DNA from 3 places in the Bacillus sp. FSL K6-6540 genome. Region 1 is predicted to be linked to each of the others. Evidence: predicted binding sites of a transcription regulator. Region 1 holds the regulator's gene; each other region holds the start of a gene.
The links. Region 1 encodes NrdR, which represses ribonucleotide reductase genes. Its sites were predicted from a motif close to AACACNATATATNGTGTT; they were not measured.
Positions count from the first base shown of each region.

Region 2: the regulator NrdR is predicted to act here: its motif matches at 1,730-1,747, upstream of MHH82_RS08045 (anaerobic ribonucleoside triphosphate reductase).
Region 3: the regulator NrdR is predicted to act here: its motif matches at 1,268-1,285, upstream of MHH82_RS22985 (adenosylcobalamin-dependent ribonucleoside-diphosphate reductase).

Region 1 covers NZ_JBBOXH010000001.1:5,595,136-5,598,415, forward strand. Annotated here, with positions in the region: gene MHH82_RS24795 (YhgE/Pip domain-containing protein) at 1-960, shown strand, start outside; tRNA gene MHH82_RS24800 (tRNA-Ala) at 1,087-1,159, opposite strand; gene nrdR (transcriptional regulator NrdR) at 1,339-1,812, opposite strand; gene MHH82_RS24810 (alpha/beta-type small acid-soluble spore protein) at 1,960-2,187, shown strand; gene MHH82_RS24815 (lytic transglycosylase domain-containing protein) at 2,256-2,822, opposite strand; gene coaE (dephospho-CoA kinase) at 2,819-3,280, opposite strand, start outside.
Region 2 covers NZ_JBBOXH010000001.1:1,859,419-1,862,698, forward strand. Annotated here, with positions in the region: gene MHH82_RS08035 (replication-associated recombination protein A) at 1-951, shown strand, start outside; gene MHH82_RS08040 (PCYCGC domain-containing protein) at 1,009-1,548, shown strand; gene MHH82_RS08045 (anaerobic ribonucleoside triphosphate reductase) at 1,782-3,280, shown strand, end outside.
Region 3 covers NZ_JBBOXH010000001.1:5,165,386-5,168,665, reverse strand. Annotated here, with positions in the region: gene MHH82_RS22990 (DEAD/DEAH box helicase) at 1-980, opposite strand, end outside; gene MHH82_RS22985 (adenosylcobalamin-dependent ribonucleoside-diphosphate reductase) at 1,402-3,280, shown strand, end outside.

The DNA of each region.
Region 1 (3,280 bases):
TGGCATGTCGTGGATTCCGAGGAAAAGGCTCGGGAAGGACTGGATAAACGCGAATATTACGGAGCGATGGTGATTCCGGCGGATCTGAGCAGCGGTTTACTCTCGTTAGCGACTCACTCGCCGATTCACCCTAATGTGAGAATCATCTCCAACGAGGGTATGAACACCCAAGCCTCGATGGTCGTAAGACAGGCAATGGGGCAAGCGATGAACATGATCAATGGGGAACTGTTGCAGCAGCTGCTTGGGCAGATCGGACAGCAAACGGAGCAAATTCCCATTGAAAAGGCTAAAGCTTTAATGATACCGGTGAACGTTCAGGAGGAAGTCGTGCATCCACCGGGAGTGAATCATGCGGCGGGGAATGCGCCGGGTTTGTTTACCCAGATTATATGGATCGGCAGCATGGTGACCGGAGTCGTCTTGCTCCTGGCTAGCCAGAAGGCGGTCGCTGCGGGTTCAAGGAGATGGACAGTCAGCGCGCTGCAAGCTATCGGGGGGCTTGCGATCGTCGGCATAGCCTCGTGCTTCACCATATGGATGGCTTCGTCGTGGTACGGCATGGAACTGGCGAACGCGGGGGAGACGTGGTTGTTCTTATGGTTGGCTGGATCGGCGTTCTTCTTGTTGCAATCTTCCTTGCTGAATTGGATCGGATTCCGTGCAATACCGCTGCTCGTACTGCTGATGTTCTTCTCCGTGCCGCTCCTGAACATGGCTCCGGAGTTCTTGTCGCAGACGACGCGAGATTGGATCTATTCGTGGACGCCACTGCGGTTCGCGGCAGGAGGGCTACGGGAAGTAATGTACTTCGGCGGACTGGACGCAGCTCACTCAAACGCCTTGATTTTGTGGGGCGTCGCCGGTGGATTTTTGGTCTTGCTGCTCTCTTCCGGATTTAAGGCAAATCGAGCGACAGATGCCGCCCCTACTTCTGTTACAGGCGATACAATAAAGTAAGAACAATCAACGATGCGTTGTACTTCCTTTATTTACGCTCATGTTATAATTAAATTTTCTGGGAAGTATTAAAAAGTTATTAAAAAAACAAAAAAACCCTTGATTTCTCAAGGGTTTTTCTTCGTATGGAGCCTAGGGGGATCGAACCCCTGACCTCATCGCTGCCAGCGATGCGCTCTCCCAGCTGAGCTAAGGCCCCGTAAGCGACTTCTATATCATATAAAAAATCAGCAGGCATGTCAACACTTTTTCAGAACTTTTTTGATAATGCGCAGTGCCTTTTTTCCTTCTCTATATAATGTCACTTATCGATGATGAGAATTTGGCGCCATGAGAGCGCCGGAAGAGCACCAGGGTCATTTAAGAACCGTGGCGCTCTTACAGCTCCTGGACGTCCGTATCCTTGGACAGCAGGCTTTTCAGTTCCTTCATGAACATATTGATATCCTTGAACTGCCGGTACACGGACGCAAACCGAACGTAAGCCACCTCGTCGACCGGATATAACCGCTCCATCAGAAGCTCCCCGATCTGGCGGCTCTCCACTTCCGCCGCCGCGGTATTGCGCAGCGCCTTCTCGACATCCGATACGATCATATCCAGCTGGTCCACGGATACCGGACGCTTCTCGCATGCCCTTATCAAACCGCGGAGCACCTTCTCCCGGCTGAACTCTTCGCGGCTTCCGTCCTTTTTCACGACGATCAGCGGCGTTTCCTCCACCATTTCAAAGGTTGTGAATCTCTTGCTGCACTGCTCGCATTCCCTGCGGCGGCGGATGGATTTATTCTCGTTGGCAGGCCTGGAATCCAGCACTTTCGTTCCGGCATAACTGCAATATGGACACTTCATAAGTTGTCTTCACTTCCTTTGTATTCAGCGTGATTCGCCCTTAATGGGCGTCAGAAAAATTTACCAGCAAAACTTTTGTCTTTTATGTTATGAAAATGCGAGACCCGAGACATAATACTTTTACCAACCCAAGGAGGTGAACTTAACATGGCACAAAGCAACAACAACTCCAACAACCTGGTTGTTCCTCGCGCAAACGCTGCTCTTGAGCAACTGAAGTACGAGGTAGCTCAAGAACTTGGTATCTCCATTCCACAAGACGGATACCAAGGTAACATGACTTCCTATGAGAACGGTTCGATCGGGGGATACATCACAAAGCGTCTTGTAACCCTGGCCGAGCAACAATTGGCTGGTCAATACTCCGGTCAATAATTGATTCTTCCTTAAAAAAGGAGTGTTGGCGGCTCGATGTAAGAGCCTGTCCAGCGCTCTTTTTTTCTTTAGAAGCCGCCCTTATACACATCCGTATATTGATTATAATAATAAATCACGCGCTGTACATAATGCCGGGTTTCCCCGATGGGTATACTCTTCACGTTCTCATAGGTTCCGTCCCACATGCCCTTGTTGATCCAATTCTTGACGTTCCCCGGGCCCGCGTTATAAGCGGCGATGGCGGCAATCGGATTGCCGTCCATTTCCTTGTGCAGATTCTGAATGTACCAGGTGCCCAGCTGGATGTTCGCATCCACTTCATTCTTTACGCTCAGCAGGTTCACCGACGGGAGCTTGGCCATTTCCATCGCCCAGTTCGCCGTATCCGGCATCAGCTGCATAATGCCCAGCGCGCCCTTCTTGGATTCCTTGCCCGGCTTGAAATTCGTTTCCACCCGGATGATCGAGGCCACCAGAAACGGATCGACCTCATAATATGCGGCATGTTTGCGGATCTCATCCTTATAATGGATCGGATACAGCAGGGTCATCCAATTGGAGCTTAGGAACAGCAGCGCTACAAAAGAAACAAACAGCAGGAGCAGCACCCTTTTTTTACGAAGCCACTTCATAACTGAACCAACCTGTTCCACAGGTTGTCCACCTGCTGCTGCGTTTCGGCCAACGTGCCGCTGTTATCGATCAGGATATCCGCTCGAAGCTTCTTCTGCTCAATGTCCATCTGGCTGCTAAGACGCGCCTCTGCCGCTACCCGGGTAAGAGCGTCCCGCTCCATCAAACGCGCAAGCTGCAGCTCGCGCGGGACATAGACAACAGCGATCTGCTTCAGATAAGGATAGGCTTCCCTTGCCTCCAGCAGCAATGGAATATCCGCTACCACGAGCCGGTCGGGATGCTGCCGTTCATACGCCTCCGTCCGTTCCCGGATTTCCTGCCGGATTGCCGGATGCGTAATCTCATTCAATGCCGCCCTCTGCTCCGGATGATGGAAAATCATCTCCCCGAGCTTCTTTCGATTCAACGTACCGTCTTCAAACAGGATCGCTTGTCCAAAATGTTCGGTCACTTT
Region 2 (3,280 bases), 3.7 Mb from region 1:
TTCAACAGCTCCAGACAGGATGCGCTGCTGCCTGCCGTGGAGAACGGCACGATCATATTTATCGGCGCGACGACCGAGAACCCCTTTCATTACGTCAACGGAGCTTTAATGAGCCGCTCCACCTTGTTTCAGCTTCAGCCGCTGACCAAGGACCATTCCATGATTGCGATGCGGCGCGCGCTGATCGATCAAGACAAGGGTCTTGGATTCATGGATCTCAAGGCAGATGAGGAAGCGCTGGAGCACATTGCAGCCATGGCGAACGGGGATATCCGGCGTGCACTCAATGCGCTGGAGCTGGCAGCGATGACGACGCCTCCGGATTCCACCGGTACGGTTCATATTACGCTCGAGGTGGCCGAGGAATCGATTCGCCGACCTACCGTGCGTGCGGACGAGTCCACGCAGTACGATGTGCTGTCCGCCTTTCACAAGAGCATTCGGGGCTCCAGCGATGCGGCGCTGTTCTGGTTTTTGTATGCGGTCGAAAAGCTCGGCATGGACCCGATGGTGTTCATCCGCCGCCTGATTGCTGCCAGCAGCGAGGATATCGGGCTTGCCAATCCCCAAGCCATGGTGCAGGCGGTAAGCGCATTGGATGCCTACCGGAACAACGGCTGGCCGGAAGCCAAGCTGAACATCGCTCAGGCGATCCTGTTCGCCGTGGAGAGCCCGAAATCCGATGGCGTTGTATCCGCCATATCCCGCGCGATGTCCGCCATGGATGAAGTGAAATCGGCGGAGGTTCCGCTGCATCTGCGCGATGCGCATTACTCGGGGGCGGTTAAGCTGGGACATGTCGGCTACAAGTACCCGCACGATTATCCGGGCCATTACGTGAAGCAGGAGTATTTGCCGAAGGAGCTCTCCCGCCGGGTGTTCTATCAGGCCACGGAGCAGGGGAACGAAGCCAAGATCGCCCACAACCAGCGATTACGACGCGAAGAATAGGGTCGTACGGCGATAACGGGATTTACGGCCGCTAGCTTAATTAAATGGAGGAAATGAATGATGAGAACAGGGAAACAACGGTTTGTCATCCTGCTGCTGTCCGCCGGCCTTATGCTGAGCGGCTGTTCGGGAAAAAGCGCCCAGGAGCAGGTCGCAGGTGGACAGGCAGCCGAGGCGGCGCATGAGCACGGACATCAGACGCAGTTGTCCAACGGGGATATCCAGGAGGCGACGTCTTCGATCGATGAGCTGCCGACCTTTTTGAAGAGCCAGACCAGCGAGCTCCAAACGATTTATGCTTTGTCCGCGCAGGTGAGTGATGTCCTGAAATACATTCCTTGTTACTGCGGCTGCGGGGAAAGTGCCGGTCATGAGAGCAACCTGAACTGTTTTATCGATGAGATTCAGGAGGACGGCACCGTGGTATGGGACGATCATGGCACCCGTTGCGGGGTGTGCCTGGACATTGCCGTGGAATCTGCCAAAATGAGCAGCGAGGGCAAGAGCCTGACGGAGATTCGGACCGCAATCGATGAGAAATACAGCACAGGTTATGCTAAGCCGACACCAACCCCGATGCCGCCTGCAGAAAGTTAATCCTGCTGAGGCTAAACAAGAAGGTACCCGATGTGATCAATGGATCACTCGAGTGCCTTTTTTCTGTTGGGATTCATCTCCTTTATGGACGTTATCAGGAATCGCTGATTCGCTTCATAGGATCAATAGGCGTGATCTATCTCACAGCGTTAAACTATATATGGATGTAAATTGATTAAACGAAACTATATATAGTGTGTTAATGATCTGAGAAGAAGGGGTTGATCGATTTCATGAAAGTCATGAAGAGAGACGGATGCCTGGTCAATTTTGAGATAAGCCGGATTGTAAAGGCGGTGGATAAAGCTTTTATAGCAGTTGAGGGAGTGTCCCGCAAGGAGGCTTCCCTGCAGCTTGGCGAGGAGGTTGCCCGCGCCACCGCGGGGATGGAGCAGGTGAGTGTGGAGGAAATTCAGGATATCGTTGTCGAACAATTGCAAAGCACAGGTTATGCAGAGGCCGCCGCAGCTTATCAACATTACAGGGAAGCCCGTGACCTGGAGCGGATGCGGAGGGGAGAGCTCTACAAGATCAGCAGGGATGTGATTGGGGTAACGAATCTGGATCTGCTGCGGGAGAACGCGAATCTGAACGGGGAATCCTTCAGTGGAAAAATGAGTCGGATCGGCTCCGAGTACGCCAAATGGATGGCAAGCAAATTTATCCTGCCCGGAGAGCTCATGAGAGCCGTCAGGGATGGTTATGTGTACGTGCACGACCTGGACCAGTATGCACTCGGAACGACGAACTGTATTTTCATCCCGTTTGACCGTCTATTGGCCAAGGGCTTCAATACCGGTAACGGATCGGTCAGGCCGCCGCAAAGCATCATGACCGCGATGGCGCTGGTGGCCATCATCTTTCAATCCCAGCAGAACAGTCAATTCGGCGGCGTGTCCGGAAATAAAATCGACTGGGATCTGGCCCCTTATGTCGGCAAATCGTTTCGCCGGCATTTTCGGAAAGGGCTGGCCTACTTCGGAGAAGCGGGGCTGGGAGAGGATCGGCCGTATGAACGAGCTCTTGAGGATCACGAAATATACATAGACAATGAGCAGCTGAAGGACACATATCCGCGAATATACCATTATGCCTATAATGAAACGGTGAATGAAGCCAAGCAGGCCGCGGAATCCTTGATCCATAATTTGAATACGATGAGCAGCCGGGCCGGCGGACAAATTCCTTTCACTTCGTTGAATTACGGCATGTGCACGTCAACCGAAGGAAGGCTGGTGTCCCACGCCCTGCTGGATGCCACAATGAAGGGGCTCGGCGGGGGAGAGACGCCGATATTTCCGCAGCATATTTTCCAGTGCAAGCAGGGGGTCAACCAGGCGGAAGGGGAGCCCAATTACGATCTGTTCCTGAAAGCCGTTGAGTGCTCCAGCCGCAGGCTCTACCCGAACTTTGTCAACGTGGATGCGTCGTTTAATCTAGTCTACTATAAGCCGGACGAGCCAGACACGATTATTGCCACCATGGGCTGCAGGACACGGACGATTTCAGACCGGTTCGGGCGAAACCGCCTAAGCGGAAAAGGCAACTTGTCCTTTAATACGATCAATCTGGTTCGCCTCGGCATCGAGCATGGCATCATCGAAGGCAAGCGGGATATGCCCGACCTGAGCCTTTTCTACGAGCAGCTGAATCAGTATATGACGATTGCGGTAGAGGGTTTGATTCACCGCTACGAGCTGCAGGCGGACCAACCGGCGAAAGCGTCCGATTT
Region 3 (3,280 bases), 430 kb from region 1:
GACAGCATACTGCTTAAATTTCCCCCAGCTGCCTGATACTGATCTTTGACGAAGGACGTAACGCCGTCGTATAATGACTGTTCTTCAGGCGAAAGGCTGAGTCCCACGTTGCGGACGGACCGCTTCGTGAACTTCACTTCGCCTTCGCCCCGACGGTTTCGGATCATGACCTTGGACAGCTCATCCTTGAGCTGGTCCTGGTTCTTCGGTCTTCGTTTATCCACGACAAAATTAGCGGCAAACTGTCCCTGGCCGCCAAGCTGGCCCGGTTTCAGCAGCGTGATGAGATTGAAGAGCTCGCTGAGGTCGTTCTGCACCGGCGTGGCGGTGAGCAGGAGACAGTATTTTTTGCGCAGCTTTTGGATGAATTGATAATTGGATGTTTTCTTGTTCTTGAGCTTGTGCGCTTCATCGATGATGAGCATGTCGTATTCCTGGTTCAGCAGAATCTCCTGATGCGGATCGCGCTTGGCCGTGTCCATGGAGGCGACAACGATGTCATTGCCCCAGGAGTATGCTTTTTTCTGCGCGACCGCGGGAATGCCGAACTTGGAGTTCAGCTCGCGGACCCATTGCAGAACCAGGGAAGCAGGTACGAGAATCAGCACTTTGGATACCAGTCCGCGCACGATGTATTCTTTTAAAATAAGACCGGCTTCAATCGTCTTGCCAAGTCCCACCTCATCCGCCAAAATGGCTCTGCCCGACATCTCGAACAAAACGCGTCTTGCGGTATCGGTCTGATGGGGGAGCGGGGATAAACCGCCAAGGTGCTTGAGGCACTGCAGTTCTTCAAAGCTTGTAACGAGGCGCGATTTCTCGCCCTCAACGGCAAGCTGGGCCAGACGATAGTCACCCCAAGGGCCTCCTTTGTCCAGTCGGCCAGAGAGATCGTCAAACCAAGAACGGTCGATCTGCAATGGAACGGGAAGGCGCGGGTCGAAAATCATGCCTGAGTCGGCAGATGGCTGTTGGTTCATGTCGATCTCCTCCTGTGATGAAAGATTCCGGGCCAGCGGTGTATATGTAGTATGGACGAAAAAAGAAGTCTTCATAACCTTGCACGGATTCGGCAGCCGCGGAATACCTTATAGAGCGCACGGCTGCTGGAATTGGATATTTTCATCCTTTTTTTTCATAGGGATCAGCGAAAAAGAGAGCGAGAGGAAGAAAGCGGAAGCTTGCGCGCGGGAGCTTGGAACTGTCGGCTTAATTTTCATATTATCGGCATAGTTAACCTATATATAGTGTAGTATAATGAATAAATAGCACTATATGTGGTGTGTATAGTGGTTTTGGATGTTTGACCGGCTACATAACAGGTTATGTTGTTGGTGAGCACATACTTGGGAATCTTTTAAATTTTATATCTTATATAGGAGGTAGTTGCACTTGAGTACGATGCAGAATCAGCGGCTGGAAGGTTTAAGCGAGAAGATCTTTTTGGACCGGTATGCCTGGAAGGATGCGGACACCAACAACGCCAAGGTCGGCGACGTGGTGCTCGTGCTGACAAAGGATGATCCTAAATTTCCGACCAAGGAAGTTGGCGAAATCGTGAAACGCGAAGGCCGCAAGGTCACCGTGAAGACACGGAAGGGCGAGCTTGTGGAGTCGGATGTGGAGAAGCTGACGTTAACCATCGAGAAAACGCCGGAAGAAATGTGGGATCGACTCGCGGCCGCCATGTCATCGGTTGAGGCAACGCCGGAACTGCAGGAAGAGTGGCGCGGGAAATTCCGCGAGATTCTGGATGATTGGAAGCTGGTCCCGGGCGGACGGATTGCTGCCGGAGCGGGTGCAAGCGATGAATTGACGCTGTTCAACTGTTACGTCATTCCTTCCCCGAAGGACAGCCGGGGCGGCATCATGGAAACCCTGAGCGAGATGACCGAGATCATGGCGCGCGGCGGCGGTGTCGGCATCAACTTGTCTTCCCTTCGTCCTCGGCGCGCGATCGTGAGAGGCGTGAACGGATCCTCCAGCGGTGCGGTATCGTGGGGCGGATTGTTCAGTTATACGACAGGCCTGATCGAGCAGGGCGGAAGCCGCCGCGGCGCGCTCATGCTGATGATGAACGATTGGCACCCGGACGTGGAGGATTTCATTACGGTGAAGCAGACGATGGGACAAGTCACGAACGCGAACCTGTCGGTATGCGTCAGCAACGATTTCATGAAAGCCGTGAAGGAAGACCTGGACTGGGAGCTCGTGTTCCCGGATACCACCGATCCCGATTACGATGAGCTGTGGGACGGCGATTTGGATAAATGGAAGAAAGCCGGACGCCGCATCATTCCATATAAAACGGTTAAAGCACGCGAGGTATGGCACACCATTATCGAGTCCGCATGGAAATCGGCAGAGCCGGGCGTCGTCTTCATGGAATACTACAACCAGATGTCCAACAGCTGGTATTTCAACCCGATCATCTGTACCAACCCTTGCGGCGAGCAGGGACTTCCGGGCTGGGGCGTATGCAACCTGTCCGCGATGAACCTGTCGAAGTTCTACGATGAAGCGAATCATGACGTCGCATGGGATGAGCTGGCTACGACGACGCGTTACTCCGTGCGTTTCCTGGATAATGTCATCGACCGGACGCCTTACCATTTCGAAGAAAACGAATTGAACCAGAAAAAAGAGCGCCGCGTAGGCCTCGGAACGATGGGTCTGGCCGAGCTGATGATCAAGCTGAACATCCGTTACGGCAGCCCGGAATCGCTGGAGTTCCTGGATAAGCTGTATGGCTTCATCGCGCGCGAAGCGTATCTTGCATCCGCGGATATTGCCGAGGAGAAGGGCTCGTTCCAGGCATTCAATGCCGAACTGTATCTGCAAAGCGGCTTCATGAAAAATATGGCCGAGGTGTATCCGGAAGTTGCCGAAGCGGTCCGCAAAAAAGGGGCCCGCAACGTTACCGTCATTACCCAAGCGCCGACGGGAAGCACGGGTACGATGGTTGGAACTTCGACGGGCATCGAGCCGTACTTTGCCTTCAAATACTTCCGTCAAAGCCGTCTCGGCTTCGACGAGCAGTTCGTGCCGATTGCTCAGGATTGGCTGGACAGCCATCCGGGCGAAGAGCTTCCGGACTATTACGTCACCGCGATGAGTCTCTCCGCCGAGGATCACATCCGCGTGCAGGCGGCGATTCAGCGCTGGGTGGACAGCTCCATCTCGAAGACGGCGAACTGTCCGTCCGACTTCACGGTTGAAGATACGAAACGCCTGTATGAGCTGGCATTCGATCTGGGATGCAAAGGCGTTACAATCTACC